3 regions of the Dietzia sp. 111N12-1 genome follow, and region 2 is predicted to be linked to each of the others. Evidence: riboswitches for the same ligand, from Rfam matches in the RefSeq annotation. Region 2 holds a riboswitch; each other region holds the start of a gene.
What was found. Region 2 has a riboswitch for thiamine pyrophosphate ahead of AYO52_RS10985 (3-oxoacyl-ACP reductase). Riboswitches for the same ligand answer to the same signal wherever they lie in the genome.
Positions count from the first base shown of each region.

Region 1: another riboswitch for thiamine pyrophosphate. It lies ahead of AYO52_RS16515 (ABC transporter ATP-binding protein); the one in region 2 lies ahead of AYO52_RS10985 (3-oxoacyl-ACP reductase).
Region 3: another riboswitch for thiamine pyrophosphate. It lies ahead of thiC (phosphomethylpyrimidine synthase ThiC); the one in region 2 lies ahead of AYO52_RS10985 (3-oxoacyl-ACP reductase).

Region 1 covers NZ_LSSV01000093.1:92,517-102,060, forward strand. Annotated here, with positions in the region: gene AYO52_RS16470 (site-specific DNA-methyltransferase) at 1-604, opposite strand, end outside; gene AYO52_RS16475 (hypothetical protein) at 601-1,281, opposite strand; gene AYO52_RS16480 (thioesterase family protein) at 1,281-1,766, opposite strand; gene AYO52_RS16485 (thioesterase family protein) at 1,763-2,221, opposite strand; gene AYO52_RS16490 (thioesterase family protein) at 2,218-2,703, opposite strand; gene ettA (energy-dependent translational throttle protein EttA) at 2,710-4,383, opposite strand; gene AYO52_RS16500 (single-stranded DNA-binding protein) at 4,509-5,033, opposite strand; gene AYO52_RS16505 (cytochrome c oxidase assembly protein) at 5,202-7,232, opposite strand; tRNA gene AYO52_RS16510 (tRNA-Arg) at 7,342-7,414, shown strand; TPP riboswitch at 7,554-7,651, shown strand; gene AYO52_RS16515 (ABC transporter ATP-binding protein) at 7,700-8,473, shown strand; gene AYO52_RS16520 (ABC transporter permease) at 8,470-9,249, shown strand; gene AYO52_RS16525 (ABC transporter substrate-binding protein) at 9,246-9,544, shown strand, end outside.
Region 2 covers NZ_LSSV01000038.1:231,870-241,413, reverse strand. Annotated here, with positions in the region: partial or broken gene AYO52_RS10995 (LLM class flavin-dependent oxidoreductase) at 1-363, shown strand, start outside; gene AYO52_RS10990 (hypothetical protein) at 407-862, opposite strand; TPP riboswitch at 973-1,070, shown strand; gene AYO52_RS10985 (3-oxoacyl-ACP reductase) at 1,161-1,925, shown strand; gene AYO52_RS10980 (ABC transporter ATP-binding protein) at 2,042-3,073, shown strand; gene AYO52_RS10975 (ABC transporter) at 3,070-3,816, shown strand; gene AYO52_RS10970 (histidine kinase) at 3,840-5,192, shown strand; gene AYO52_RS10965 (response regulator transcription factor) at 5,189-5,833, shown strand; gene AYO52_RS10960 (hypothetical protein) at 5,999-6,223, opposite strand; gene AYO52_RS10955 (SDR family oxidoreductase) at 6,357-7,295, shown strand; gene AYO52_RS10950 (IclR family transcriptional regulator) at 7,516-8,454, opposite strand; gene cysD (sulfate adenylyltransferase subunit CysD) at 8,621-9,538, shown strand; gene cysC (adenylyl-sulfate kinase) at 9,538-9,544, shown strand, end outside.
Region 3 covers NZ_LSSV01000082.1:35,919-45,462, reverse strand. Annotated here, with positions in the region: gene AYO52_RS15500 (alkaline phosphatase D family protein) at 1-1,104, shown strand, start outside; gene thiE (thiamine phosphate synthase) at 1,123-1,896, opposite strand; gene thiO (glycine oxidase ThiO) at 1,937-3,184, shown strand; gene thiS (sulfur carrier protein ThiS) at 3,338-3,538, shown strand; gene AYO52_RS15480 (thiazole synthase) at 3,609-4,388, shown strand; gene AYO52_RS15475 (DUF1707 domain-containing protein) at 4,443-5,096, opposite strand; gene AYO52_RS15470 (ABC transporter ATP-binding protein) at 5,184-6,098, shown strand; gene AYO52_RS15465 (ABC transporter permease) at 6,095-6,859, shown strand; gene thiC (phosphomethylpyrimidine synthase ThiC) at 6,950-8,656, opposite strand; TPP riboswitch at 8,654-8,768, opposite strand; gene AYO52_RS15455 (GNAT family N-acetyltransferase) at 8,844-9,140, shown strand; gene AYO52_RS15450 (CD225/dispanin family protein) at 9,265-9,544, shown strand, end outside.

The sequences.
Region 1 (9,544 bases), on a different contig from region 2:
GCGGGAAGTCCGCCGGATCGACCGCCGAGGCCACCCCGCCCGCCAGCCGCACGTGCTCGGGGTCACGGGCGTACACCATCAGACGGTCGTGCGAACCGGCGAAGAAGCGGTCCAGTTGCCGTCCCTTGGGGTTACTCTCCACCGTGAGGTCCGCGATGAACGCGTCGGCGCCGAAGATCTCGTCGAGCAGGCAACGCACCCGGTGGGCTTCGGCGTCGTCGAGGTGTACCCACACGGTTCCGGTCTCGGCGAGCAGGTCGCGGGCCACCACGAGCCGGGTCTCGATGTAGTCGAGCCACTCGTGGCGCGGCATGTTGTCGTGGTAGGCGTCGAACCGGCCCCCGCGGTTGTACGGCGGGTCGAGGTAGACCACCTGCGCGGCGCCGCAGGGCGCGAGGCCGTGCGCGTCCAGCGCGTCGTGGGCCTCGGCGATGCGCGCGCCGTCGCCGACCAGCACGGCCCCCTCGGTGACGACCCCGGCCCCGTCAGCGCGATCCGCGTCGCCGGTGACGAGGGCCTCGATCCGCGGGACCGGTCCGTCGGCACCCGAGGCCGCGGCGCGGCCCCGCCCGGGCCAGGAGATGGAGAAGTCGGGAGCGGTCACCGCAGTGGTTCGAGGGTGAGGGAGTCGGTCCGGCGGAACACCGTGCCGTACCGGGCGTCCAGGCGGAGCCAGGCGCCGCGTTCGCTCACGCGGACCGGCTCGCCCTCCGGGGCGGAACCGGCCTTCTCCGGCACGAACCCGCACATCACCATGGAGAACACCGTCCGCATGTCCACGCCGACGGGGTGGGCGGTGTCCGCTCGGACGGTGAGGGCCACCTGGTCGAGCAGCGACGGCGGCAAGCCGGCGGGCCCGGCGTTCTCCCGCGCGGCCTCCCGGCCCGACCGGGTGAGGTCGAGCAGCACCTGGGCCGGCACGTCCTCGACGGGCTGGAACCCGTCGGCGGGCGGCAGCAGTCCCTGCCATGCCGAGAGGAGCGGCATGCCGGGGTCGATCCGACCGTCGATGTCTCCGCGCGGCAGGACGTCGAGTTCGGTGAGCAGGTGGTCCGCACCGGCCACGACGTCGCCGCCGGGGCAGTCGCCGCCGAGTCCGCGGACGACCAGTGCCCCGAAGGGGGTGCGGGCCCACACGCGCATCCGGCCCCCGGCCCCGGAGGTCAGCCGCACCACGGCGGCCTCGTCGAGGCGGAGGATGCGCCGGAGGAGGGTGCGCAGGTCGTCGCGGTCGGCGGGGTCGGGCACGCGGATCATCCCGGCGTCCGGTCCGGGTGCCATCACGCCGGGTCCTCGTGCCGGAACTCCAGCAGGTAGTCGCGCTCGGCGCGGGTGAACCGGCGCGGGCGCTGGGTTGCCAAGTCGAACGCGGCGATGGTGGCCGTGCAGTCCACCGCGGGCGGCGCCGAGTCCGGCGTCATGCGGCCGCGGACCTCGTGCCGGGCCACGAACATCGCCCCGCCGACCTTCTCGCACCACATGCGCACGCGGATGGGGCCGTCTGCGTGCTTGACCTGGCCCCGGTACTTCACCGCCAGGTCGGTCATCACCGCACCCGCGGTGAGCGTCGCGGTGGGCATGCCCTCGGAGAAGAGCCACGGGATCCGCGCCTCCTCGATGAGCGTGATCATCCGGGCGTGGTTGACGTGGTGGTAGAGGTCCTGGTCCGACCACCGGACCGGCATCGCCGAGGTGAACACCCTGCGGCCCGGCTCTCCGGACACGCCCAGGGGGCCGCCGGTCTCGTAGACGAGCTGGTCGGTCACGTGGCGGGCCCCTGGTCGGTGATCGCCGCCGGCTGTGTGGCCGCCTCCAGCACGTTGCGGACACCGGAGGGAATCTCCACCGCGGTCGAGGTGGAGGAGTCGTAGGCGACCATGACCACCCGCAGCGTGCAACAGATCTCGCCCGCCGCGTCCAGGATGGTCTGGCGGATCTGGTACGACGTGGTCCCGACGTGTTCGACGTCGATCTCCACGTCCACGGAGGTGGAGTCACGCAGGACGGGCCGCAGGTGGTCGATCTCGGTGCGCCGCACGACCTGTGGCAGGTTGCCCAGGCCGAACGGCCCGAATCGGCTGCGGATGAACAGGATCCGCGCCTCCTGCGCGTACTCGAGGTACTTGATGTTGTTGACGTGGCCGTACTGGTCGAAGTCCGCCCACCGCACCTGCAGGGTGCAACGGAACGTTCCGGCGTCCACGGCGTCGCGCATGGTCATCCCGCCTCCTCCCGGTCCCCGAGCAGCGCCGCGCGCTCCACGGGGGTGATCTCCAGTGTCGTGGTCTCGTCATCCGCGGTCACCACCATCACGGTGTCGACCACCGCGCAGGGCTCGGCACCGGTCGACTCGGAGCCGATCGAGGTCCGCATCGTGAACGAGGTGCGGCCCACCCGCACCACCTGCACGTCCACCCACACCTCGGGCACGCCCATGGCGATGGTGCGACGGAAGTCGATCTCCATCCACCGCGCCAGCGCGCTCGGCACCCGGGAGCCCGGCACCCCGAACTTCTCGCGGAACCACATCAGGCGGGCGTCCTGCGAGAACTCATGGAACCGCACGTTGTTGACGTGCATGCCCACGAAGTCGGAGATGCGCAACGGGATCCGGACCCGGTGCACGGCCCCCGCCACGGTGGCGGCCCCGGGTGAGGTTCCGGTGGTCGGGGCGTCCGAGCCCTGGGTGGTCGGCGTGGCCATCTGCGGTCAGTCCCTGGTGAGCTTGCGGTGCGTGACCCGGTGCGGGCGCGCCGCGTCGGGGCCGAGACGCTCGACCTTGTTCTTCTCGTAGCCCTCGAAGTTGCCCTCGAACCAGTACCACTGCCCCTCGTCCACGTTGCCCTCCCAGGCGAGGATGTGGGTACAGGTGCGGTCCAGGAACCAGCGGTCGTGCGAGATGACCACGGCGCAGCCCGGGAAGTCCTCGAGTGCGTTCTCCAGGCTGCCCAGCGTCTCGGTGTCGAGGTCGTTGGTGGGCTCATCGAGGAGGATCAGGTTGCCGCCGACCTTGAGCGTCAGCGCCAGGTTGAGGCGGTTGCGCTCACCACCGGACAGGACGCCGGACTTCTTCTGCTGGTCCGGGCCCTTGAAGCCGAAGGCGCTGACGTAGGCACGCGAGGGCATCTCGTTCTGGCCGACCTCGATGTAGTCGTTGCCCTCGGACACGACCTCCCACACCGATTTCTCCGGGTCGATGTTGGCGCGGTTCTGGTCGACGTAGCTCAGCTTCACCGTGTCGCCCACCTTGACGGTGCCGGAGTCCGGCTCCTCCAGGCCCACGATGGTCTTGAACAGCGTCGTCTTACCGACGCCGTTGGGGCCGATCACGCCGACGATGCCGTTGCGCGGCAGCGTGAACGACAGGTCCTTGATGAGGACGCGGTCGTCGAAGCCCTTGGTGAGCTTGTCGACGTCCACCACCACGTTGCCGAGCCGCGGCGGCGTGGGGATCTGGATCTCCTCGAAGTCGAGCTTGCGGTGCTTCTCCGCCTCCGCGGCCATCTCCTCGTACTTGGCCAGACGGGCCTTGGACTTGGACTGGCGCGCCTTGGCACCGGAGCGCACCCACTCGAGCTCGGCCTTGAGCCGCTTCTGCAGCTTCTGGTCCTTCTTGCCCTGGACCTCGAGGCGCTCGGCCTTCTTCTCGAGGTAGGTGGAGTAGTTGCCCTCGTAGGGGTGCAGCTGACCGCGGTCGACCTCACAGATCCACTGCGCGACGTGGTCGAGGAAGTACCGGTCGTGTGTGACGGCCAGGACGGCGCCGGGGTAGGCGGCCAGGTGCTGCTCCAACCACAGGACGGACTCGGCGTCCAGGTGGTTGGTGGGCTCGTCGAGCAGCAGCAGGTCGGGCTTGCTCAGCAGCAGCTTGCACAGCGCCACCCGACGCGCCTCGCCACCGGACAGGTTGGTCACCGGCGAGTCGCCCGGCGGGCAGCGCAGGGCGTCCATGGCCTGCTCGATCTGGGAGTCCACGTCCCAGGCGTCCACGGCGTCGAGCTGCTCCTGCAGCCGACCCATCTCCTCCATGAGCTCATCGGTGTAGTCGGTCGCCATCTCCTCGGCGACCTCGTTGTACCGACGCAGCTGCACCATCGTCTCGCCGAGGCCGTCCTCGACGTTCTCCTTGACGGTCTTGGACTGGTCGAGCTCCGGCTCCTGCAGCAGGATGCCGACGGTCGCCTCGGGATCGAGGAACGCCTCGCCGTTGGAGGGCTGGTCGATCCCGGCCATGATCTTGAGAATGGAGGACTTGCCGGCGCCGTTGGGGCCCACGACGCCGATCTTCGCACCGGGGTAGAAGGACATCGTGACGTCGTCGAGGATCACCTTGTCCCCGTGCGCCTTGCGTACCTTCTTCATCGTGTAGATAAACTCGGCCATTCTACCCTCTCACCTGCGCATATAGTTCACTTCACCGCGGGTCGGCCGCGGGCACGACCCCCATGTTACGTGTCCGCCCGCGGCCCCGGCGTCCGCGGCGGACGCCGGCCCCACCCCCGGGAGCATCAGGCGCCGGCCGCCCCCACGAACTCGTCCGCCTCGCTCTGCTCGGACCCCGGCTCATCCGGGTCCAGCGACCCGAGCGCCATGGCGTCGGAGTCCTCGGCCGCTCCCCGCAGACCCGCCCCGTCGACGCCCGCCCCGTCGACGCCGGCCCCCTCGGCCGGCGCGTCCGTCCTGGCGCGGCGCACGGTGACGTCCATGCGGGACAGGTCGGGCCCCACGGCGCTGACCCGCATCTCCAGGTCGCGCATGATGCGGCCGTCGCGTTCGTACTCGTTGGTGAGCAGCCGGCCGTGCAGGATCACGCCGTCGCCCTTGCACAGCGCGCCGGACGCCCGTTGCCCGAGGCGTCCCCAGCAGTTGGCCGAGAAGTACAGAGTGCCGCCGGTCTTCCATTCGCCGGTGAGCCGGTCCTGGTAGCGGCTGTTGCTGGCCACCCGGAAGGTGAACACCTGATCGTCGCCCACTCTCCGGGTGGTGGGGTCGGTGATCACGGTTCCGCGGACGGTCGTGTGGGTCTCGTTCATGGGGTCACTCCTGTCACGTTCGGCCGACCGTGCGTCGGCCTCGTGACTTGCAGCGTGCCCCACCTCGTCGTCGTCACCCCTCGTTCCCACCGCCCGCGGTGGCCGCCCTGTGGAGGGGGGCGGGGGTGTGGAGAACCGGCGCCTGTGACGACGACGAGGTGTTCGGTCTCAGGGCCGGCGGTCGGCGCGGGACATCTCCCGGAGCATCTCGTTGTAGGCCTTGAGCTCGGCATCGTCATCACGGTCGGCCTGCCGCTCGCCGCGCCGCGCCTCGCGCATGTCGCTCTGGTACCACTGCCACGCCAGGGCCAGCATGACGATCACCAGCGGGATCTCCCCCGCTGCCCACGCGACGCCACCGCCGACCTGCTGGCTCTGCAGCAGATCCGGGATCCACGGCAGGCCGATGCCCGAATACCAGGACTCGGCCAGCACGGTCTTGGTGTTCATGAGCAGGATGCCGAAGAACGCGTGGAACGGCAGCGAACTCAGCAGGACCATGAGCTTGTACATCGGCGAGAAGTGCCGCGGCGCGGCGTCCACGCCGATGATCACCCAGTAGAACAGGTAGCCGCTGATGAGGAAGTGCACGTTCATGAACATGTGGCCCAGGTGCTCCGAGGCCAACGTCTGATAGAACCCGCCGAAGTAGATGAGGTAGAAACCGGCCACGAACTGCACCGACGCCACGATCGGGTGGGTGAGGAAGTGCGAGAGCGGGTTGTTGATGAACTCCACCAGCCACTCGCGGGGCCCGGGAGGGTTGCCGCGACCGGCGGCCGGGAGTGCGCGCAGGGCCAGTGTGAACGGGCCACCGAGCGCCAGGAGGACCGGCACCAGCATCGAGATGAGCATGTGGCCCACCATGTGGCTGGCGAAGTCGGCCATCATGTACATCCCCATGCCGGAACTGGTGGTGAGGAACAGGATCACGCAGCCCGCCACCCAGAACGCGGTGCGGCTCAGCGGCCAGGCGTCCCCGCGGCGGCGCAGGCGCACCAGGCCCCAGAGGTACAGGCCGAGCAGGACCACCGCGGCCAGCCCCAGGACCAGGTCGAAGCGCCAGGTGCCGAAGACCGTTCCGAACGAGAAGGGCCCGGGCAACTCGAAGCCCAGTAGCGCCTCCTGCCTCGTGGGCACGTACAGCGGCGCCGGCGGCGGGGTGCGGCCGAGAGAGACCGACAGACCCAGGGTGCCGGCCATGACGACGGCCTCCACCACGATGATCCGCAGCAGCGTGGGCCGGTCGACCGGCGCGTTGGCCCCCGTCGACTCGATCTTGGCGATGATCCAGCGGCGGATCGCCAGACCGAACAGCGCCAACAGGCACAGCGCCAACGCCTTGGACACCACCAACAGTCCGTAGGTGGAGGTGAGAAGGTCACCCGGGTGCAGGCGGACGAGCGCGTTGATCACGCCCGTGAACCCGAGGGCGACGATCGCGACCGTCGCCACCACCGAGTAGCGGCGCAGGGCCAGGGCGACGCGCGAGCCGCCGCGCCACGTGTGGGCAATCACCGCGACGAGCCCGCCGATGTAGAAGGCGGCGCCGAACAGGTGGATGATCAGCGAGTTGGTGGCCAGGTCGTGCGCGGTGCTACCCGAGGCGTGGCCCGTGGCCGCGACCGGAAGCAGCGAGAGGGCGGTGACGCCGAGCCAGATGACCGACCAGCGCCAGCTCAGCGTGAGTCGCTGCCCGATCCCGGCGACCAGCGCGATGATCGCGGCCCACCGCCACGAGGACGCGATGTCGATCTGGTTGATCGCGACCAACCACTGGTCCGGCGGGAGCGACTGGAGGAAGGTGCGCCCGGAGACGTCCGACAGGGTCAGCGGGATGAGCAGTGCCGCGGCGATCGCCCAGGCGATGTTCGCCCACGACGAGATCTGCTGCATGCGGTAACCGTCGACGTCGAGGGTCTTGTCCTTCTGCGGCGGGGTGAAGAACGCCGCGAACAGCGCCGCCCCCACGGCCACGGCGGCGAGGAGCTCGGCGATCGACCGGAGCGCCGGGAGGCCGGCCGTGGTGAGCGGACCCGGATCGGGCACGCCCACCAGCTCGAGCGCCACCTCGGCGGACATGGCCGACAGTGGGATCACCACCGCGGCCGCCACCGCCGCCAGGAGCAGTACCAGGGCGACGATGTTGCGGGTTCCGAACCGCCCGGCGGTGGCGGGGGCGGTCTTCGACGACGTCATGACCACCATCGTAGGAACCGCGGCGCCCCCGGGCCGATTCGCCACTGTCGGACCCACCCCCCGGATCGGTTACCATTCTCCCGGCGACGCCCCACGCGCGCGTCGCCAGGCCTCCGTAGCTCAGTGGATAGAGCATCCGGTTTCTACCCGGCTGGTCAGGGGTTCGAATCCTCTCGGGGGCGCACTCATGCCGACACGGGCCGGCAATCCGCTCTCCACTGACGGCGGCCCGCCCGCGCCTCGCTCCAGCCATGGACGCACATCAGATCCCGAGACGTGCCGGTGGTACGTTCGGACTTCGAGCTGATTCGCAAGATCAGCTTCGATGACACGGGGTGCCCCTACCGAACGGGGCTGAGATCACACCCGCTGAACCTGAACTCGTTCACACGAGCGGAGGAATGTCAGATGCGCTGGCATGGGCTTTCGTGAGCCGCCCAGGAACCACGGCAGTGGCGTTAAATGGATTGGGACACACCTATCCGGGCGCGCTCCGCCCGGTTCTCGCAGACCTCAACCTGTCCGTTCCGGTAGGCGAGCACATCGCCGTTGTCGGACGCAGCGGATGCGGTAAGTCGACGCTGCTGTCGGTGATCGCCGGCCTCGTCGAACCGACCACCGGGACCGCCGCCGTCCTCGATGACCGCCGGCCCGCACGACGCCTGGAGTCCTGCGCGTTGATGCCCCAGGGCGACAGCCTGTTGCCCTGGCTGTCCCTGCTCGACAACGTCGCGATCAGTCTCCGCAACCAACGAGTGCGCCGGCGCGTGGCCCGATCCGAGGCCCAGCGCATGCTGGACCGTGTGGGACTGGGCGCCTGGTCCGATGCCCGTCCCTCAGCCCTCAGCGCGGGCATGCGCCAGCGCGCCGCTCTCGCGCGGGCTCTGCTGGCGCGCAAACCCGTGCTGCTGGCCGACGAGCCGCTCGGTGCGCTCGACGCGATCACCCGTGCGGAGGTCCAGCAGTGGCTCCGCGACACCATCACCCACACCTCGGCCACCCTCGTCATGGTCACGCACGACGTCGATGAGGCGCTGCTCCTCGCCGAACGCGTGGTCCTGTTGGCACGAGACGAGGCCCACGCCCCGGCGCGTGTGGTCCGCACCTGGTCGGGTTGGTTCAGCGACGACCGGCCCCGCGAGGTCCTCCTCGGGGACGAGGACTTCGCCACAGTTCGCCGGGAAGTGCTCCAGGCTCTGGCCCGGGAATCGCACCTCGCCGAGGGCGGAACCGACCGATGACCGTGCGACTCCTCCGGTCCGCCGCCCCTGCCTGCGTCACGCTCCTACTGGTCCTCGCCGCGTGGATCACGGTCACCACGCTCGAGCTCGTGCCCGAGTACGTCATTCCCTCACCCCTCGCCGTGCTCGACTCGCTCGTATCCACCTGGCCCGACCGGCTGGGCTCGGCCACATTGCTGACCGCCACGGAGACCGTCGTCGGGGTGGTCCTCGGAGTGGTCGTCGCGGTGGCGGTGGTGATCGTCAGCGCATTCGTGCCCACCATCGGGCAGGCCATGACCCCCCTGCTGGTCGCCTCCCAGGCCATCCCGGTCATCGTGATAGGCCCACTGTTGACGATCTCCCTCGGCTACGGCATGGCGCCGAAGGTCATCGTGGTGGCCCTGCTGTGCTTCTTCCCGGTCGCCCTCAATCTCCTCTCCGGAATCCGCTCGGTCGACGCCCGAATGATCGACACCCTGCGGAGCCTGCACGCCACCAGGTGGTCGCTCTTCTGGCGGGTGCGTCTGCCCTTCGCCGCGCCTCGCGGCTTCGCCGGGTTGCGCGTCTCGGTCACCTTCGCGCCGGTGGCCGCCGTCTTCGCCGAGTACACCGGCTCCACCAACGGCCTGGGCTACCTCATGCTCCAGGCGATCCCCCGGCTCCAGACCGATTTCGTCTTTGCCCAGGTGGCGGTGCTGACGATCATGTCCAGCGTCCTCCTCGCCAGCGTGACCATCCTCGAACGCCTGATCTGCCCGTGGAACACACCCACCGGGGAAAGGAACCCATCATGACGGACACACGACCCAGCAGGATCCGACGCCGGACTCTCTCGCGACCCGGGGTGAGCGTGCTCGCGATCGCGGCCGCAGCCACGGTGGCTCTGACCGGGTGTCAGGCGGCCCCGGACACCGCCGCGCCCGGAGCCGCCGAGTCGGGAGCCACCGACAACGCCCCGGTCAGTGTTCTGCTCGACTGGAGCCCCAATCCCGACCATGTGGCGCTGTACACCGCGCAGCACACCGGCACCTACACCGACGCCGGCGTGGACGTGACGTTCACGACGCCGTCCAACACGGCCGACGCCGC
Region 2 (9,544 bases):
GTCAACGAGCGTGACTCCTCGCAGATCGACCGGATGATCGAGATCAAGATCTCTTACGACCCCGACCCGGCCGCCGCGCTGGAGAACTGCCGCTTCTGGGCGCCGCTCAGTCTGACCCCGGAGCAGAAGCACTCGGTGGATTCGCCGCGCGAGATGGAGCGCCTGGCCGACGAGTTGCCCATCGAGCAGGTGGCCAAGCGGTGGATCGTCGCCTCCGACCCCGACGACGCGGTCGAGCAGGTCCGCCAGTACGTCGACGCGGGGCTCAACCACCTGGTCTTCCACGCCCCCGGCCACGACCAGAAACGCTTCCTCGACCTGTTCACATCCGACCTCGAACCGCGTCTGCGTCGCCTCGCGTAGGCGCCGTGGGCGGGCCTGTGACGCGCCCGGCCGCCCGCCCCGGTCAGGCCCGAGTGAGCAGCAGCGGCGCTGCCGCAGCCCGCGACCAGCGTCCGCCCGCGAAGGTCAGACCGATCAGGCGCCGGTCGTCGAGCGGGCGGAACTCGTCCCGGACCCAGCGCCACGGCATCGGGCTCGTGGCGCCGTACGAGCAGACGATCACCTGCCGGCCGTCGAGCCACGAGGGCTCCAGCGTCACCCGCATCGGTAGGGTCTCCCGCGGCGGGCGGCCCTCGTCGTCGTCGACAAGGTTTATCGCGCCGCCCCCGGAGGCGAAACGCTTGCCCTGCCAGCCCGGCATCCCGCCGAGGGCGATAACGCGCGGTGCCACCACCCTCAGCGGTGCCGGGCCGACGAACGTGACGAGGTAGTCGCCCGGGGCGGGCAGATCGGTCGGCGGTGTGGCCTGCGAGAACAGGTCGCGCAGCCGGCCGAGCGAGGAGGGCAGGGCGGTGGTCACGGGGCTCCGATCGTCGGGGGCGTTCGCCGATCCTAGGACGGTTGTCCAGCCACGCGGGACAGATCGGCAGTGTGGCTTCGCGTTCAGCCGGCCGCGGGTGGCCTAGGCTCGCACTCGACACGGGGTGCTGCCCATCCGGACAGCTGAGATCACACCCGTCGAACCTGAACTGGGTAGTTCCAGCGGAGGAATGTCGATTCGTCGCCCCGGGCGGCGTCGCCTCGCAGTCGTGCGGTCGCCGTGCGGCGGGCAGGTGGGCATCGCGCTCCCCGTGGGGAACCACCGGGAAGCGAGTGGAATGCGTATCAACGAGCAGGTCGTCCTGGTCACCGGCGGAGCCCGCGGACTCGGCGTGGACATCATCCGCGCCTTCTCCCGAGAGGGCGCCCTCGTCGTCGTCAACTATCGACGCAGCGAGGCCGCCGCCGCCGACCTCGTCCGTGAGCTCGGCGAGGACCGCGCCGTCGCACTACGCGCGGACGTGACCGACGACGACGAGGTGCGCGCCCTCTTCGACGCGGCCCGCGCCCACTTCGGTCGACCGATCAGCACGGTCGTCAACAACGCGCTGGCCGACTTCGAGTTCAACGGCGATGCCAGGCCGCGGCCGGAGACCCTGACCTGGGAGGATTTCGACTCCCAGCTGCGTGGCGCGGTCAAGGCCACCCTCGCCACGACCCAGGCCGCGCTGCCGGGGATGCGCGAGGCGGGGTTCGGGCGGATCGTGACCATCGGCACCAACCTGTTCCAGCACCCGGTGGTGCCGTACCACGACTACACCGCCGCCAAGGCCGCCGCGCTGTCGCTGACCCGCACCCTCGCCGCCGATCTGGGGCCGGACGGCATCACGGTGAACATGGTCTCCGGCGGTCTGCTGCGCACCACCGACGCGAGCGCCGCCACGCCTGCGGAGGTGTTCGACCTCATCGCCTCGGGGACGCCGCTGCGCCGCGCGATCACCCCGGCCGAACTCGCCGACGCGGTGCTGTTCTTCGCCTCCCCGTGGGCGCGCGCCGTGACCGGGCAGAACCTCATCGTGGACGGGGGACTGGTCAAGGGGTAGCCGATCCGGGCTCGAGGCTCTCGCGTGCCGACGCCGGGACCCATGACAGTTGTCACCGGTGAAGTCGTGACAGGCGGCTCTTCTGGCCGTCCTCGCAGGTGAGCGAGGGTGGAAGCATGGTTATCCACCGCTCCACCCGCCCCCGGGACCCAGGCCGCGTCGGCGCCGTGATCGACACCGACGCGCCCGCTCCCGCCCTCGAATTCCACGACCTGACCCAGACGTTCACCCGGCCTCGCGCCGAGACGGTCCACGCCCTCCGCGGCATCGACCTGCGGATCGACCCCGGCGAGGTGGTGGCGCTGCTCGGCCCCAACGGTGCCGGCAAGACCACCGCCCTCGACATCGCGCTCGGCCTCACCGAGCCGACCGGCGGGCGGGCCCGAGCGTTCGGCGCCGTCCCCAGACAGGCCGTCGCCGACGGGCGGATCGCCGCCGTCCTCCAGACCGGGGGACTGCTGTCCGACCTCACGGTCGAGGAGACCGTCCGGGCCATCGCGGCCCTGTACCGGGACCCGCTCTCCGTGGGCGAGGTACTCGACCGGGCAGGGATCGCCACGATCGGCCGCCGGAAGGTCTCCCGCTGCTCGGGCGGCGAACAGCAACGACTCCGCTTCGCCCTGGCGCTGCTGCCGGATCCCGACCTGCTCATCCTCGACGAGCCGACCGCCGCGATGGACGTGGGCACGCGCCGTGAGTTCTGGTCCACCATGCACGCCGAGGCCACGTCCGGGTCGACCGTCTTATTCGCCACCCACCACCTGGAGGAGGCCGAGGCGTTCGCCGACCGCATCGTGCTCATGGCCCGCGGCCGGATCGTGGCCGATGGCCCGGTCGAGGCGATCCGTGCGATGGCCACGGGCACCCGCCTCACCGCGGTCTGGACCCCCGGGCCCGGTGAACCCGCACCCCACGACCTGCCCGGGGTCACCGCGGTGGAACGCACACCCACCCGGGTCATCCTCACCAGCACCGACAGCGACGCCACCGCGGGCGCGCTGCTGCGCGGGACCGCCGCCCGTGACCTCACCATCAGCCCGCGGTCGCTGGACGACGCCTTCGTCGCCCTCACCGCCGCACCCGACACCACAGCCCCCGACACCACCGACCCCGACACGACCGACCCCGACCAGGAGGCCGCCCGATGAACGCCACCTACTGGGCCATCGACCTGCGCCGCACTCTGCGCGACATCACCAACATCTTCTTCATCGCCGGACTGCCGCTCATCATGTACCTGGTGTTCGGCAGCGCCCAGTCCTACCGGGACGAGCCCGTCGCACACGGCAACGTGGGCTCGGTCGTCATGATCTCCATGGCCGTCTACGGCGCCGTCACCGCCACCACCTCGATCAGCGGCGGGGCCGCTCTCGAACGCTTCCAGGGCTGGGGACGTCAACTCGGGTTGACCCCGTGGAGCAGCACCGGCTTCGTGATCACCAAGTCCGCCGTGGCCATGACGGTGGCGGCTGTGCCCGTCCTCTCCGTGGGGCTCGTCGGCGCGCTCACGGGGGCTGAAGCCACGCCGCTCGCGTGGGTGCTGGCCCTGGCCGCGGCGTGGATCGGGTCGGCGGTGTTCGCCGGGTACGGACTGACCGCCGGGATGGCGTTCCGCTCCGAATCCGCGTTGGGCGTGGCCGGTGGGAGCCTGGTCCTGTTCGCCCTGGCCGGCAACCTGTTCATCCCGCTGTCGGGGACCGCGCTGGAGCTCGCCCGGTTCACGCCGCTGTACGGGATCAACGCGCTGGCCCGCTTCCCGCTCACCGGCGGGGTGGTGACCGAGTCCGTGACCGACCCGTTGTGGCTTCCGCTGCTCAATGTGACCGCGTGGGCCCTCATACTGGGGACGACGGCAACAGTTCTGGTGCGTCGCCGTCGGGGCCGGGACTAGAGACGGCAGGGGAGGTCGGGTCGATGACGACGGGCAGCAGAACCACCTGGCGCCGGGTCCGGGACGCCCTCACCAGCCCGAATGTCCTGTTCTCCCTGATCTGGCAGGTCTTTCTGATCTACCCGGTCCTCGCCGTCGTCTATTCCGGCGCGCCCACCGCACCCACGGTGCTGGGCCTGGCCTCCGTCGCCGTCTTTTCCGCCGTCTACCTCGCCGGCTTCGCCTCGCCCGCCGTCACCCGCGACTACCCGCTACACCTGCGCAGGACGGCGCGCCCCACCCGAGATGCGTCGACGCTCGCGGCCCGTGGTGAGTCGCCGCTCGCGTCTCGCGGTGAGGCGCCGCTCGCGGCGGACGAGAACTGGCTCGACCACCCGGCCGGGACCCCTGCGCCGCTCGGCCTCGGCTACCTGGCCGGACTCGTGGTGTGCGCGTTCGGAACCCTGCCGGCCGCGGGGATCAACGGCCCGACCAATTTCCTGCCGTTCATCGCCTGCTTCACCGCCGCCGCCTGGCCGCTGCGGCGCAGCGTGCCCGCCGCGGTGGCGCTGATCGTCCTCGGGTGTGGCGCGGCGCTGCTCGAGAGCAACGTCGCCATGCTCATCCCGTGCTTCCTGGTGATCCCGGTGGTCCTGTCGATGATCGGCACCCGCATCTCCGTGGGCATCAGCGACCGCGAGGGCCACTACCGGCGCGCGCTCGGGGTGGTGGAGGAGCGCGAGCGGATGGCCCGGGACCTCCACGACGTGCTCGGCCACACCCTCACCGCCCTGACCATCCGCGCCCAGCTCGCCCGGGCCCGACTCGACTCCGACCCGGATATCACCCGCGCCGAACTGGAGAACATCGAGACGCTCACCCGCACCGCGCTGGCGGAGATGCGGCAGACCGTGTCCGGGATGCGCGTCGCCGATCCCGCGCGTGAGCTCGCCGACCTCACCGGATCCCTCCGCGCCGCCGGGATGGACGTGCGCGTGGACGGCACCCCGGATCTCGTTCCCGCGCAGTACGCGGTGCTCGTCGCGTGGACCCTGCGGGAGGCGGGCACCAACATCGCCCGGCACTCCGAGGCCCGCCGCGTCACCGTCGAATTCACCGCCGGCGGCGTGCGCCTCACCGACGACGGCCGGGGAATCCACGCCCGCCGGGAGGCCGGCTCCGGCACGGGCGAGGGGCCCGGCACGGCAGGGACCGGCACGGCGGGGCGCGGGCTCGAGGGCCTCGCGGCGCGGGCCGCGGACGCGGGCGCACGGTTCGAGGTGCGTGACCGCAGTGCCGCCGCGGCCGGGGTCGGGGCGGCCGGACCCGGCAAAGGCTGGCCCGGCGCCGAGACCCACGAGACCGGGACCGTCGTGGCAGTGGGGTGGGCGCGATGAGCGAGGCCGTGCCCGGCTCCGCACCCGCTGCGGCGCCGATCCGACTCGTCCTGGCCGACGACCAGGCGCTCGTCCGGGGTGGCCTCGCGGCGCTGCTCGCCCTGGAACCGGACATCGACGTGGTCGCCGAGGTCGGACGCGGGGACGAACTCCTGGCGGCGGTCGAACGTCTCCGGCCCGACGTCTGCGTGGTGGACATCGAGATGCCGGGTGGGGACGGCATCACCACCACCCGGCGGATCCGGGAGGAGCACCCGGACGTTCGCGTCCTGATCGTGACCACCTTCGGCCGCCCCGGATATGTGAGCCGTGCGCTCGAGTCGGGGGCCGGCGGGTTCGTGGTCAAGGACACGCCCGCCGGCGAGCTGGCGGACGCGGTGCGGAAGGTGAACGCGGGCGAGACCGTCGTGGACCCGGTCCTGGCCCGTGACTCGATGGTCTCCGGCCCCGACCCCCTCACTCCCAGGGAGAAGGACGTCCTGCGTCACGCGCTGACCGGGGCCCGCGTCGCCGACATCGCCGCCGATCTGGTCCTGTCGCAGGGCACCGTGCGCAACCACCTGTCCTCGGCGATCGCCAAGACCCACACCACCACGCGGGGCGAGGCGGCGCGGGAGGCGCAGGCGCGCGGCTGGCTCTGACGGCCCCGGGGCGTGGTTTTCCCGGCCCAGACCGCCCGGGGCGCGGGTCCTCACAACCTCGCCCGGGGGGCGCGGGTTCTCACAACCTCGGCCCCGAACGCGAGAACCGGCCGACCCGCGGTGAAGCGGGGTGCGGCCGGCCGCGTCAGATCGTGTTGTGACCGATCAGGCGATGCCGGTGCCCTCGTCGGCCGCGGGGGAGGTGTTGGTGCCACCGTCGTTGATCTCGAAGCGCGTCCACTTGCCGTCCATGTCGACCTCCATGGCGTAGCCGAGCGAATCCTCCGGGACCTCGACCGTCTTGAACCAGTCGTAGGCCTTGGTGTCGTCGGCGAACTCCTTCTCGTCGATCACGTTCTGCTCGGGGTCAATCACGCGGTAACGGGGCATGCTTGCTCCTTCGTCTCGTGGGAAGTTGAGTTCTCCTCCGCAGTGTGGGGGATTCGACGTCGACTCGCATCCGGACGGGGGCCACCCGTCGCGCGTACCGTCGATGCAGCTACACGACCCAGGAGGCCCGCCAGTGAGCACCGACCCCACCTTCACGCCCTCCGACCAGCCCGACGCCGTCCAGCCGGACGAAGCGGCCCTGGTCGATCCCACCTCCAAGTACGAGGTGGAGATCCCGATGCAGTCGCAGCCCGTCCCCGGGCTGGCCTCCGAGCTCGACCCGCCGGCCGACCACGGCGAGACGTCGTATGTCGGCCACGGTCGGCTCACCGGCCGGCGGGCGCTCATCACCGGCGGTGACTCGGGAATCGGTCGGGCCATCGCGATCGCCTACGCCCGCGAGGGTGCCGATGTTGCGATCGGCTACCTGCCGTCCGAGCAGTCCGACGCCGACGAGGTCGCGCGACTTGTCCGCGAGGCCGGGCGGACGTGCGTGCTGTTGCCCGGCGACGTGGGCGACGAGGAGGTCGCCCGGGGGACCGTCCGCGACGCCGTCGCCGGGCTCGGCGGAATCGATGTGCTGGTGCTCAACGCCGCCCGGCAGACCTACGTGGAGAACCTCGAGGACCTGACCTCCGAGCAGTGGGCGGAGACGATGAACGTCAACATCTCGGCGCCGTTCTGGATGATGCAGGAGGCCCTGGGGCATCTGCAGCCGGGCGCGAGTGTCATCTTCACCTCGTCGGTGCAGGCCTACACCCCGTCACCGGGCCTTGTGGACTACGCCACCTCCCGCGCGGCCGTCAACACCATGTCCAAGGCGCTCGCCCAGCAGCTCGCGCCCCGGGGGATCCGCGTCAACGCCGTGGCGCCCGGGCCGTTCTGGACGGCGCTGCAGGTGACCGGTGGGCAGAAGCCGGAGAAGCTGCCGTACTTCGGCCAGAAGAATCCGCTGGGCCGGCCCGGTCAGCCGGTGGAGATGGCGGGCGCGTATGTCTACCTGGCCTCCGAGGAGTCCTCGTACACGACCGGCAACACGCTGTCGGTGACGGGAGGCGCGCCCACGCCCTGAGCCGGCCCAGCGCAGCCGCCCGTTGGTGCAGCCGCCCGCCGGGTTGGCGTCTCGCGTGAGCCGCGGTGCGCGCGAGACGCCAGGTTCGCGGGCGGCTGTGCTGTGGCCGGGCAGGCGCTCGCGCGAGACGCCATCCGCGGGAGCGCCTGCTGGCTCGGGGCGGGAGCGTCTGCCGGGTGGCGGCGGGCGGGTGTGAGTGCGGCGGCCGGGCGGGCCGGGCTCAGGGGTGGCGCGCCGCGTGCGCCGGGTGGACGAGGTGCGGGGGCAGGCCGACGGCGGGGGCGCGGCCCGGGCGCGAGGCCAGCCGGGCGGAGACCGAGTCGGCGCACGCGCTGACCGCCCGGGTGGCACGGGCGACGGCCCGACCGGTCATGCGTCGGCCCGGGGCGACGGCCACCGATCCGATCGCGCGGCCGTCCGCACGCAGGACCGGTGCCGCGATCGAGGCCACCGCCAGGTCCGCGGCGGCGTCGAGCTCCGCGTTGGTCACGTCGAGTTCCGACAGCTCCACGAACAGTTCGGACACGCGGTCACGGACCAGGGCACCGATCCCGGACGCCTCGAGGGAGTCGGCCATCCGGAGTAGTTCGCGTCGTGCGGGGGTCAGTCGCTCGATCGACCACCCGCGTCGCGCGATCTGCGGCAGGACAGTCTCGAGTCGATCCCGTGCGGCGGGGGTGAGCCCCGCGGAGTCGGCGAGCCAGCGGCGCTGCTCGACCACGGGGAGGCGGGCCGCCAGTTCGCGGGCGAAGGGCGCACGCACCGGGACCACATGACCGACGGGCATGACCTCCCGGGAGGCGGTGCGCATGCCGGCACCGACCGAGTCCACGACCTCGGCCATCCCGTCGCGGAGCTCAAAGACCACGGCGGCGATGCCGGTGGCGTCGGCCAGGGCCTCGAGGGGCTCGCGGGCCGCCCGGACGAGATCGACCTCGGCGCCCAGCGCCGTGCCCACCTCGCGCAGTCTCGGCCCGGCACGCCACCCGCCGCCGACCTTCTCCGCCCAGGCCTGGGACTCCATCTCGGAGAGCACCGCGTGGAGGGTCGACCGGCTGGCGCCGGCGACGCGCGCGAGCTCGGCCAGGGGCAGGGGAGGGCCGTCGTTCGCGAGGGCCTCGATCACCGAGAGCGCCCGATGGGTCGGTTCGTGTCGCATAGTCGACAGGGTATGCCTGTTATTCGACAGGGGCATGCCAGATGCCCTCGCCGAGGTGCATATCGCGGCTCGGCGGGCGCACGATGGTGCGGATGCCCGATGGCAGACAGATCTGTCTGCCGTCAGCCGCCCGGTACCCCGGACGGTCCACGACACTGGAGGTCGCATGACGACGAGGTCGGCGGTGACGCTCTCGCATCTCGACGCGCTCGAGGCGGAGTCCGTCCACATCTTCCGCGAGGTAGCCGCGCAGTTCGAACGCCCGGGGATGCTCTTCTCCGGCGGCAAGGACTCGGTGGTGATGTTCCACCTCGCCCGCAAGGCCTTCTGGCCCGCGCCGATGCCGTTCCCGCTCATGCACGTGGACACGGGACACAACTTCGACGAGGTGATCGAGTACCGCGACCGGGTCGTGGCGGAGACCGGCGTCCAGCTGCTCGTCTCCCACGTCCAGGACGACATCGACGCCGGCCGCGTGGTCGAGGAGACCGGTCCGGGCACCAGCCGCAACCGGCTGCAGACCACCGCCCTCCTGCGCGGCATCCAGGAGAACCGCTTCGACGCGGTCTTCGGCGGTGCCCGCCGCGACGAGGAGAAGGCCCGCGCCAAGGAGCGCGTCTTCTCGTTCCGTGACGCGTTCGGCGCCTGGGACCCCCGCGCGCAGCGCCCGGAGCTGTGGAAGCTCTACAACGGCAACCACCGCAAGGGCGAGCACATCCGGGTCTTCCCGCTGTCCAACTGGACGGAGCTGGACATCTGGCAGTACATCGAGCGCGAGGACATCGACCTGCCGCCGATCTACTACGCCCACGAGCGTGAGGTCATCGAGCGCGACGGCATGCTCCTGGCCAACACCCGGTTCCTCGAGACGCTGCCCGGCGAGGAGGCCCGCACCGAACTGGTCCGCTTCCGCACCGTCGGCGACGCCACCTGCACCGGCTGCGTCGAGTCCGACGCCGCCGACAACGCCGCCGTCGTCGCCGAGGTCGCGGGCACCCGCGTCACCGAGCGCGGCGCGACCCGCGCCGACGACCGGATCTCCGAGGCCGGAATGGAAGACCGCAAGAAGGAGGGCTACTTCTGATGAGCA
Region 3 (9,544 bases), on a different contig from region 2:
CTCGCCCCCGACGAGCTGGAGCGAAACGAGATGTACCGGGCGTTGCGGTCCGCCGGTTCGGACGCGGAGAGGGAGTCGCTGCTGGACGACTTCGCGCTGTCCACCGATTCCGAGCGCCGCACCGAGCAGTGGAGCTTCAAGCGTGACTTCGGTCGGGTGCGGGTGGTGATGCTCGACGTGCGGGCGTCGCGGCATCTGGACCCGCAGGACCGGCGGGTCATGGACGCCAACGAATGGCAGTGGACGCGCGAGTCCTGCCTGGACGCCGACGTGGACCACCTGGTGATCGGCTCGTCCCTCCCGGCGTTCATGCTGCCTGCCCTGCACGACCTCGAGGGCTGGAACGAGGCGGTGTCCCGCGACCAGCCCGACAAGCCGGCCACCGCGCGGGTCGGCGAATGGATCCGCCTGACCGTGGACCTCGAGCACTGGGCGGCGTTCCGTAACAGCTTCGACGACTTGGTCGGCCTGCTCACCGAGGTGGCGGCGGGCGATCACGGGCCCGCGCCCGCCTCGATCCTCCTGCTGGGCGGCGACGTGCACTGCTCGTACCTCGAGGAGGTCGACCTCACCGCCGAGCGGGTGGTGGACTCAACCACCCGCGTCCATCAGCTGGTGATGTCGCCGTTCCGCAATCCTCTACAGAAGTCGATCCGGGCGGTGAACCGTCTGTCGGTCCGCGAGCCCGTGCCCGCCCTGACGCGCCGCCTGGCCCGGGCGGTGGGGGTGCGGGAGCCCGAGGCGCGGTGGCGGGTCACCGACGGACTCTGGTTCGACAACGGGGTGATGACCCTCGTACTGCGCGGCCGCCGCGCCACGGTGCAGGTCGATCACGCCACCGTCGAGTGGCCCGCGCGCGGACTGGGCAAGGCCCTCACCCTGGTGCCGGGGCTGGCGCCGGAGTCATGGGGACGACGACGGCGAGAGGGCGATTCGCTGGGCCGTAAGCCCCGGCAGGTGTTGCGCAGGACGCTGAGCAAGGAGTTGACCGGGGAGGGCCTGTCTCCGCGGGGATCGGCTGACCGGACGGACGCGGACCGGGACGGGGCTCTCCGGGGCGGGGCTGGTCAGAGTACGGCTGTCCGGACCGAGGCCGCGCGCTAGACCGACACCGCCGACCGGCTAGGTCAGGGCCGCGCGGAGTTCGCGGGCGGCGGCGGTGGGGTCGGCGGCGCCGGTGATCGCTCGGACCACCACCACCCGGGTCGCACCCGCCGCCAGCACCTCCGGCAGGTTCGTCGCGTCGATCCCGCCGATGGCGAACCACGGCGTCCCGGCCGACCCCGCAGCCGACCCTGACCCGGCAGCCGACCCCGCAGCCGACCCCGACCCCACGGTGGTCCCTGCCGCGTGGCGCACGAGGTCCGGTCCCGGCGCGACGCGGCCCGGCTTGGTCGGCGTAGGCCACACGGGACCCGTGCAGAAGTAGTCGACCAGCGGGTTCGCCGCGGCCCTGTCGACCTCGTCCACCGCGTGGCAGGACAGGCCGAGCACCACGTCGTCTCCGACGATCCGGCGCGCCCACTCCACCGGCAGGTCGTCCTGCCCGACGTGCAGCACGTCCGCCCCGGACGCCACGGCGACGTCGGCGCGGTCGTTCACCGACAGCAGCGCCCCGTGGGAATCGCACACCTCGCGCATCACCGCCAGGGCCCGCAATTCGTGCCCGGCCTCGAGCGGCCCGAGGTCGCGTTCGCCGGCCGAGTTCTTGTCCCGCAGCTGCACGATGTCGACGCCGCCCGCCAGAGCCGCGGTGACGTCCCTGCGCAGCGCCGGGAAGTCCCCCGACCACCCCTGCTGGCGCGCCTGCTCGTCGAGGTGTCGACGCGCGTCGATGCAGAGGTAGAGACGGGCATCGGCGAGGCGGGCACGGAGGCGGTCGGCGCGGGAGGTCATGGTCACAACCGTAGGCCAGGGCCCCACTAGGCTGGGCGTCATGACCTCCCGCGCCGCCGCCGACGACGACGGCCACCGTCCCGCCGCCGACGACGGCTTCCGCCCCGGTGCCGGTGCCGGTGCCGCTGCCGCCGCCGTGGCCCGGGAGGCCGCGGATAACGGTATCGCGCGTATCGGGGCCCGGCGGCTGGCCGTGATCGGCGGCTCGGTGATCGGCCTGGCCTGCGCGTGGTCGGCCGCCAGGACCAAGCTGGCCACGGAAGTGGTGATCTACGAGCCCGACGAGTCCGGCCCCGACGGTGTGCCCGCCGCGGCCGCGGCGTGGGTGGCCGGTGGCATGCTCGCCCCGTTCAGCGAGGCCTGGCCGGGAGAGGAGGCAGTGTTCGCGCTCGGAGTGGACTCCCTGCGGCGGTGGCCGGACATGCTGGACGCCCTCGAGCCGTACGTCCCTCCCGGCCCGCCGGTCCGCACCGCCACCCACACGCACATGCTGGCCGTGGACGAGGCCGACGCCCGTGACCTCGACATGGCCATGGAGTGGGCCGCCCGCCAGCCGGACTCCACCGACGCCGACCTGCGCCGAATCACCCGGCGTGAGCTGCGCGAGGCCGAGCCGTCCCTGGCCCGCGTCGCCCGCGCCGCCTATCGCATGGACTCCGAGGGGGCCGTCGACAACCGCGTCCTGCTGGCCGCCCTGACCCGCGCCTGCCGCGCCGAGGGTGTGAGGTGGGTGCGCAGCGCGGTGACCTCGCTCGACGACGTCGACGCGGACCGCATCGTCCTGGCCGCAGGTTCCGGGTCCGCCGAACTGGCGGGGCTGCCGGTGCGCCCGGTCAAGGGCGAGGTGCTCCGGCTACGCGCCCGGCCCGGCTGCGAGGACCCGCCCCGGGGAGTGGTGCGGGCGTTCGTCCGCGGGCGACCGCTGTACCTGGTCCCGCGCGACGGTGGTCTGGTCGTGGGCGCCACGCAGTACGAACACGGCGACGACCGGCAGGTCACCGTCGCCGGGGTGCGCGACCTGCTCGCCGACGCCGAGACGATCTTCCCCGGGATCGGGGAGTACGAGTTGGCCGAGGCGATCGCCGGGCTCCGGCCGATGTCACCGGACAACCTGCCGTTCCTCGGCGCCGACCCGACGGGCCCGCGCGTGATCCACGCCACCGGGCACGGCCGCAACGGCATCGCGCTCACCCCGGTGACCGTCGCGGCGGTCTGGGCGGCACTGCACGCGGTGCGCGGTCCGGCGGCGGCGCGTGCGGCCGCTCCCGACCGCTTTGCCCGCGGGTGAGCCCCGGGTGCCGGGCGCCGTGGGGCCCGGGTGCCGGTCGCTGTGGGCCCACCGCATCGACGTCGCCGGGGACCCCGCGCCGGCGACTACGGGCACCCCGCGCCGGCGACTACGGTGGAGACGTACAGCCGCGACCCGGAACTAGGAGGGCCCATGATCGTCACGGTGAACGGGGAGGACCGCACCCTGGCCGACGGCGCGACCGTCCGCGCACTCGTCACCGAGCTGGACCTGCCCGACGAGGGCGTCGCCATCGCCGTCGACGGCGTGGTGGTACCCAGCTCGGGCTGGGGCGACGCCCTGCTCGGTGCGGGCGCGGAGATCGACGTCCTCACGGCGGTCCAGGGTGGCTGACCCGACCTCGGCCGCGACCCCGGTTCGCGGCGTCGCAGGGCCGTCCGCGTACCCGTCTGACGTCGCCGCGGTGCTGGACTCGCCCCTGGTGATCGCGGGCGAGGAGATCTCCTCGCGGCTCATCACGGGCACCGGCGGCGCCGGCAACCAGGAGGTCCTGCGCGAGGCACTGATCGCCTCGGGCACCGCCCTGACCACCGTGTCGATCCGCAAGGTCGACCTGCGGTTGGGCATGGACGGCGCCGGCGGACTCGGGCTGCTCGGGATGCTGAAAGAGCTCGGCATCCGCCCGTTGCCCAACACCGCCGGTTGCCGGTCCGCCAGCGAGGCCGTGAAGACCGCCCGGCTCGCGAGGGAGGCGCTGGGCACGAACTGGGTCAAGCTCGAGGTGATCGCCGACGAGCGCACGCTCCTGCCCGACGGGGTGGAGTTGGTGGAGGCCGCAGAGGACCTGGTCGACGACGGTTTCGTCGTCCTCCCCTACACCACCGACGACCCGGTCCTGGCCCGCCGACTGGAGGACGTGGGCTGCGCTGCGGTCATGCCCCTGGGCGCGCCGATCGGCACCGGGCTGGGCATCTGCAACCCGCACAACCTGGAGATGATCGTCGAGCGCGCCGGGGTCCCGGTGATCTGCGACGCGGGGATCGGCACCGCCTCCGACGCCGCACTCGCCATGGAGCTCGGCTGCGACGGCGTCCTGCTCGCCACCGCCGTCACCCGGGCGGAGAACCCGCCGCTCATGGCCGCCGCGATGCGCGAGGCCGTCCGGGCCGGGCGCGCCGCCCGCCTCGCGGGGCGGATCCCCAAACGCTTCTGGGCGCAGGCGTCCAGCCCGCCGGTCGACTGAGGCCCTACCGGCCGCCCGACAGCATGCGCGACCCGCCCGCCACCCCGCCGGCGGTCAGTCCTCGCTGCGCGGCACCCGCCGCACGCCGATCCCGCCCATGAGCGCCAGCCCGGCGACCCGGATGACCGGGGCGCCGGGCGGGGCCTGGCGGACCGGGCGCGGGTCCGGCTTCCAGTGCCCCGACTCCTCGCCGAATCCGCCCATCAGGCCGATCCCCTCGACCTCCACCCGCACGTCGTCGGGGACGTAGATGTCGATGCCGCCCATGATCGCGAACGCCCGGATCGTCGTCTCGTGGGACTGCAACGAGGCACCACGCAGGTCGATCTCGATGCCGCCCATTAGCGCGAACGCGGTGTGCACGGAGGGAAGGGTCCACGCCCCCGCCCGCTCGACGCCTCCCATGATCGCCAGCGAGGAGGCGGGCCCGCTGGCCCCGGTGACGCGACGCGCCGGGGCCCCGTGCGGCCGGGTCGCGGGCGTCGAGTCGTGCTCGTGGTGGGCGATCGGCAGGTCGTGCGTCAGCTCGATGAGCTCGGACCGGAACCGTGCGGCGGACGCCCGCGAGGTCCGGTCAGCGAATTCGGCGAGCGTGAGCCTCCCCTCCGAGAAGGACTCCTGGAGGAGCCTGGCGGTGGCGTCGCGCTCGGCGTCGGAGGCGCGGACCGACGGCAGGTGGCGATCCGGCTCGCGCATGGCGTCATCCATGGTCACGAGCCTAGTACTGCACTACCTGTACGCGGGCTGAGTAGGTGGACGCACGCTGCCCGCACCCCGGCAGGCAGACTGGGGTCCATGATCGAGGTACGGAATCTCACCAAGCGCTTCGGCGCCTCCACCGCCGTGGACGACCTCAGCTTCGAGGTCCGTCCCGGCGTCGTCACCGGATTCCTCGGCCCGAACGGCGCCGGCAAGTCCACGACGATGCGGATGATGGTCGGTCTCGACACCCCCACGTCCGGGCAGGCACTGATCAACGGCACCCCGTACCGCGAGTTGGATCGCCCCGCCCACAAGGTGGGCTGTCTACTCGACGCGTCCTGGACCCACGCCAACCGTTCCGCCGGCGCGCACCTGAGGATGGTCGCCGCGGCGGGCGGGGTGGCCCCGGGCCGCGTCGACGAGGTGCTCGGCCTGGTCGGCCTCACCGACGTCGCCGGCCGCAAGGTCGGCGGATACTCGCTCGGCATGCGCCAGCGACTCGGTCTGGCCACCGCCATGCTCGGCGACCCCGAGGTCCTGCTGTTCGACGAGCCCGTCAACGGACTCGACCCCGAGGGGATCCTGTGGATCCGCCGTTTCATGCACGCGCGCGCCGCAGAGGGCCGCACCGTGCTCGTCTCCTCGCACCTGCTGTCGGAGATGGCGCAGACCGCCCAGGACCTCGTCGTGATCGGCCGCGGCAAGCTGCGCGCGCAGACCTCCGTCGAGGAGTTCCTGGACGCCGCCACATCCTCGGTGGTGTTGCGCACCCCGCACGTCGACGAGTTCACCGCCGCCGCGCGCGATGAGGGCATCGAGGCCACGTTCGACGCGGAACAGGGTGTCTTCCTCATCCAGAACCTCCGCGCGCCGCAGGTCGGCGATGTCGCCGCCAGCCTGGGGATCACCGTCCACGAACTGCACGAGAAGCGGGCGTCGCTGGAGGAGGCCTTCATGGCCCTCACCGACCAGGACGTCGAGTACCACGGTCAGGAGTCCACCCGATGAACCAGTTGAAGTCCGAGTGGATCAAGGTCACCACCACCAAGAGTGCCTACTGGCTGTACGCGATCGGCATCGGCCTGGCAGTGGTGCTCGCGGTGGTCATCGGCCAGTTCGAGCAGCCCGCCACAGGGGACCCGATGGCCGGTGCGCCCGGCGGCGGCAGTGACCCGCTGTTCGCGATCCTCGGCGTCAGTGCGTTCACCGTCCTGCTGGCGTGGATCGCCGCGATCGTCGGTGTGACCGGCGAGTACCGCTATCACACCATCAAGGCCACGTTCCTGACGACGCCGTCGCGCTGGCCTGCCATCGTGGCCAAGACCGCCCTGTTCACGGTGCTGTCGATGGTGGTCACAGCCGTCGCGGTGATCCTCGCCCTCCTCGTGGCCGGGGCGCTCTCCGGCAACGAGGGCTGGACCCCGTTCTCCGGAGACGGGCTGACCTACCTGTGGCGTTTCCCCGTCTACGCCGCACTGGGAACGATCGCGGTGACGGGCCTGGCGTACATCATGCGCAACGCCGCCGGCACGATCTCCCTGTTCCTGGTGTGGATACTGGCTCTCGAGGGCATGGTCTCGTTGATCCCGCGGGTCGGCGAGGACATCGCCGCCTGGATGCCGTTCGCCAACGGTGACTTCTGGACCCAGGGCGAGACCGTCCGCGGGTACATCACGTGGGGCGAGTGGCCGGCGTTCGCCTGGTTCGCGGCCGTGTGCGTGGCTCTGTGGGTCGTCGGGGTGCTGATGACGCTGCGCCGAGACGCCTGAGCTCGGTCGGCCGATCCGACCTACTGAGCACCGACGTCCCGGCCCGTCGGGCGCGGTGGGGACCGGCGCGGCCCTCGCCGCCGGTGAGAACTACGACTCGGTGATCGGCAGGTAGACGCGGCCACCGAGTTCGGAGAATTCGGCCGACTTCTCCGCCATCCCCGCCTCGATCGCCTCCACCGTTTCCATCCCGTGCTCCGCGGCGTAGTCGCGGATGTCCTGGGAGATGCGCATCGAGCAGAACTTCGGACCGCACATCGAGCAGAAGTGCGCGGTCTTCGCCGGCTCCGCGGGCAGCGTCGCGTCGTGGTACGCCAGGGCGGTGTCCGGGTCGAGGGCCAGGGCGAACTGGTCCCGCCAACGGAACTCGAACCGGGCGGTACTCAGCGCGTCATCGCGGGCCTGCGCACCCGGATGCCCCTTGGCCAGGTCCGCCGAGTGCGCGGCGATCTTGTAGGTGATCACACCGGTCTTGACGTCGTCCCGCTCGGGCAGGCCCAGGTGCTCCTTGGGCGTGACGTAACACAGCATCGCCGTGCCCGCCTCGGCGATGCGGGCAGCGCCGATCGCGGACGTGATGTGGTCATAGCCCGGCGCGATGTCCGTGGCGAGGGGGCCCAGCGTGTAGAATGGGGCCTCCTCGCACCACTCCTCCTCGAGGCGCACGTTCTCCACGATCTTGTCCATCGGCACGTGACCGGGACCCTCGATCATCACCTGCACGCCGTGGCTCTTGGCGATCCCGGTGAGCTCCCCGAGCGTGCGCAGTTCGGCGAACTGCGCCTCGTCATTGGCGTCGGCGATCGACCCCGGCCGCAGACCGTCACCGAGGGAGAACGTCACGTCGTAGCGGGCGAGAATCTCGCACAGTTCCTCGAAGTGGGTGTAGAGGAACGACTCGCGGTGGTGCGCCAGGCACCACGCCGCCATGATCGATCCGCCACGCGACACGATCCCGGTGACCCGCTTGGCCGCCAGCGGGACATAGCGCAGCAGCACTCCGGCATGGACGGTCATGTAGTCCACGCCCTGCTCGCACTGTTCGATGACGGTATCACGGTACAACTCCCAGGTCAGACGGGCCGGGTCGCCGCCCACCTTCTCCAGTGCCTGGTAGATGGGCACGGTGCCCACGGGGACGGGGGAGTTGCGCAGGATCCACTCCCGCGTCTCGTGGATGTCCCGGCCGGTGGACAGGTCCATGATGGTGTCCGCGCCCCACCGGGCGGCCCACACCATCTTCTCGACCTCTTCGGCGATCGAACTGGTGACCGCCGAGTTGCCGATGTTGGCGTTGATCTTGGTGAGGAAGCGCTTGCCGATGATCATCGGCTCGCTCTCCGGATGACGATGGTTGGCCGGGATGATCGCCCGCCCGGCGGCGACCTCCGAACGCACCACCTCGACATCGATTCCCTCCCGCACGGCGATGAACCGCATCTCCGGGGTTGTCAGGCCCGCCCGGGCCCAGGCCAACTGCGTCCGGACGGGAGTGGGGTTCTCCGGCGAGGCGGGGACAGGTCCGGGGTGGGACCACTCGCGGCGGGTCGGCGGGAGGCCCGCGCCCAGGTCATGGCAGTCGGCCGGGTCCGCGTACGCGGTATATGGGCCGGAGGTGTCGTAGACGTCGAACGTCGTGCCGTCGGTGAGCGCGATCCGGCGCACGGGTACGCGCTGGCCGTCACCGAACTCACCGGGCACCTCGAGATGAGCCTTACTGCTGGAATGGATGGGGCCGCACGTCACGGCGTCGATCGGGGTGCCGTCGGTGCCGTCGGCGAATAAAGCTGTGCCCATGGTGTTTCCTGATCTCCCTACGCCGGCATGATCCGGACAGGTTCTACGGTCGACGACCCGGCTGGTCGTCCTCTCAGCCCGCGCATCGAAGCGGACTCCCGTGTGGACGAGTATGTGATTGTGCCGGGGCGAGCGTAACCCGACGAGTAGCATCGCGGGTGGAACACGCCCTGCCGAAGGAGTTCTGATGTCCCCTGTAACGTCGCTCAAGCTGGTCCACAACACCGATAGAGACCGCTTCGAACTGTGGGACAGCGAGACCTTCATGGGTCTCGTCGGTTACGAGAAGGACGGCGACGTCTACATCCTGCTCCACACCGTGATCGAGGAGCGGTACGGACAGCAGGGGATCGCGCGATTGCTGGTCAGCCTGGTGCTCACCCGCATGCGGCTCGACGAGCTCAAGATCCGGCCGGTCTGCAGCTACGTGCGGCGGTTCCTTGTTCGCTTCCCGGAATATCAGCTCCTGGTCGCCCAGCCGTGACAGACGCGGGGCGGTGACCGTGGCCCGCGGTGACCATTGTCAGCCGGCCGACGAGCGGCTGAGAAGGGGCCGGGGGAGCGGGACGTAGTCTGACCCCAGACGACCAGCTACCCGGAGGACCCCCATGACCTACCCGCCCCAGGGGAACACTGCCGACGGCGACTCGACCGGTGGCGACGATGCGAGTCGGGGCTCCTACGGCCAGAACCCGTACGGGCAGGGCACCTACAGCCAGGGCACATACGGCCAGGGCACATACGGACAGAGTCCGTACAGCCAGGGCTCGTACGGACAGACCGACTACGGCGCGCAGACCCCGACCGGCTACGGCGCGCAGACCCCGTCCTTTGCCGGGGCGGGCGGGTACGGGACCACCTCGGGAGCTCACCCCGGCCCGCCGTCGA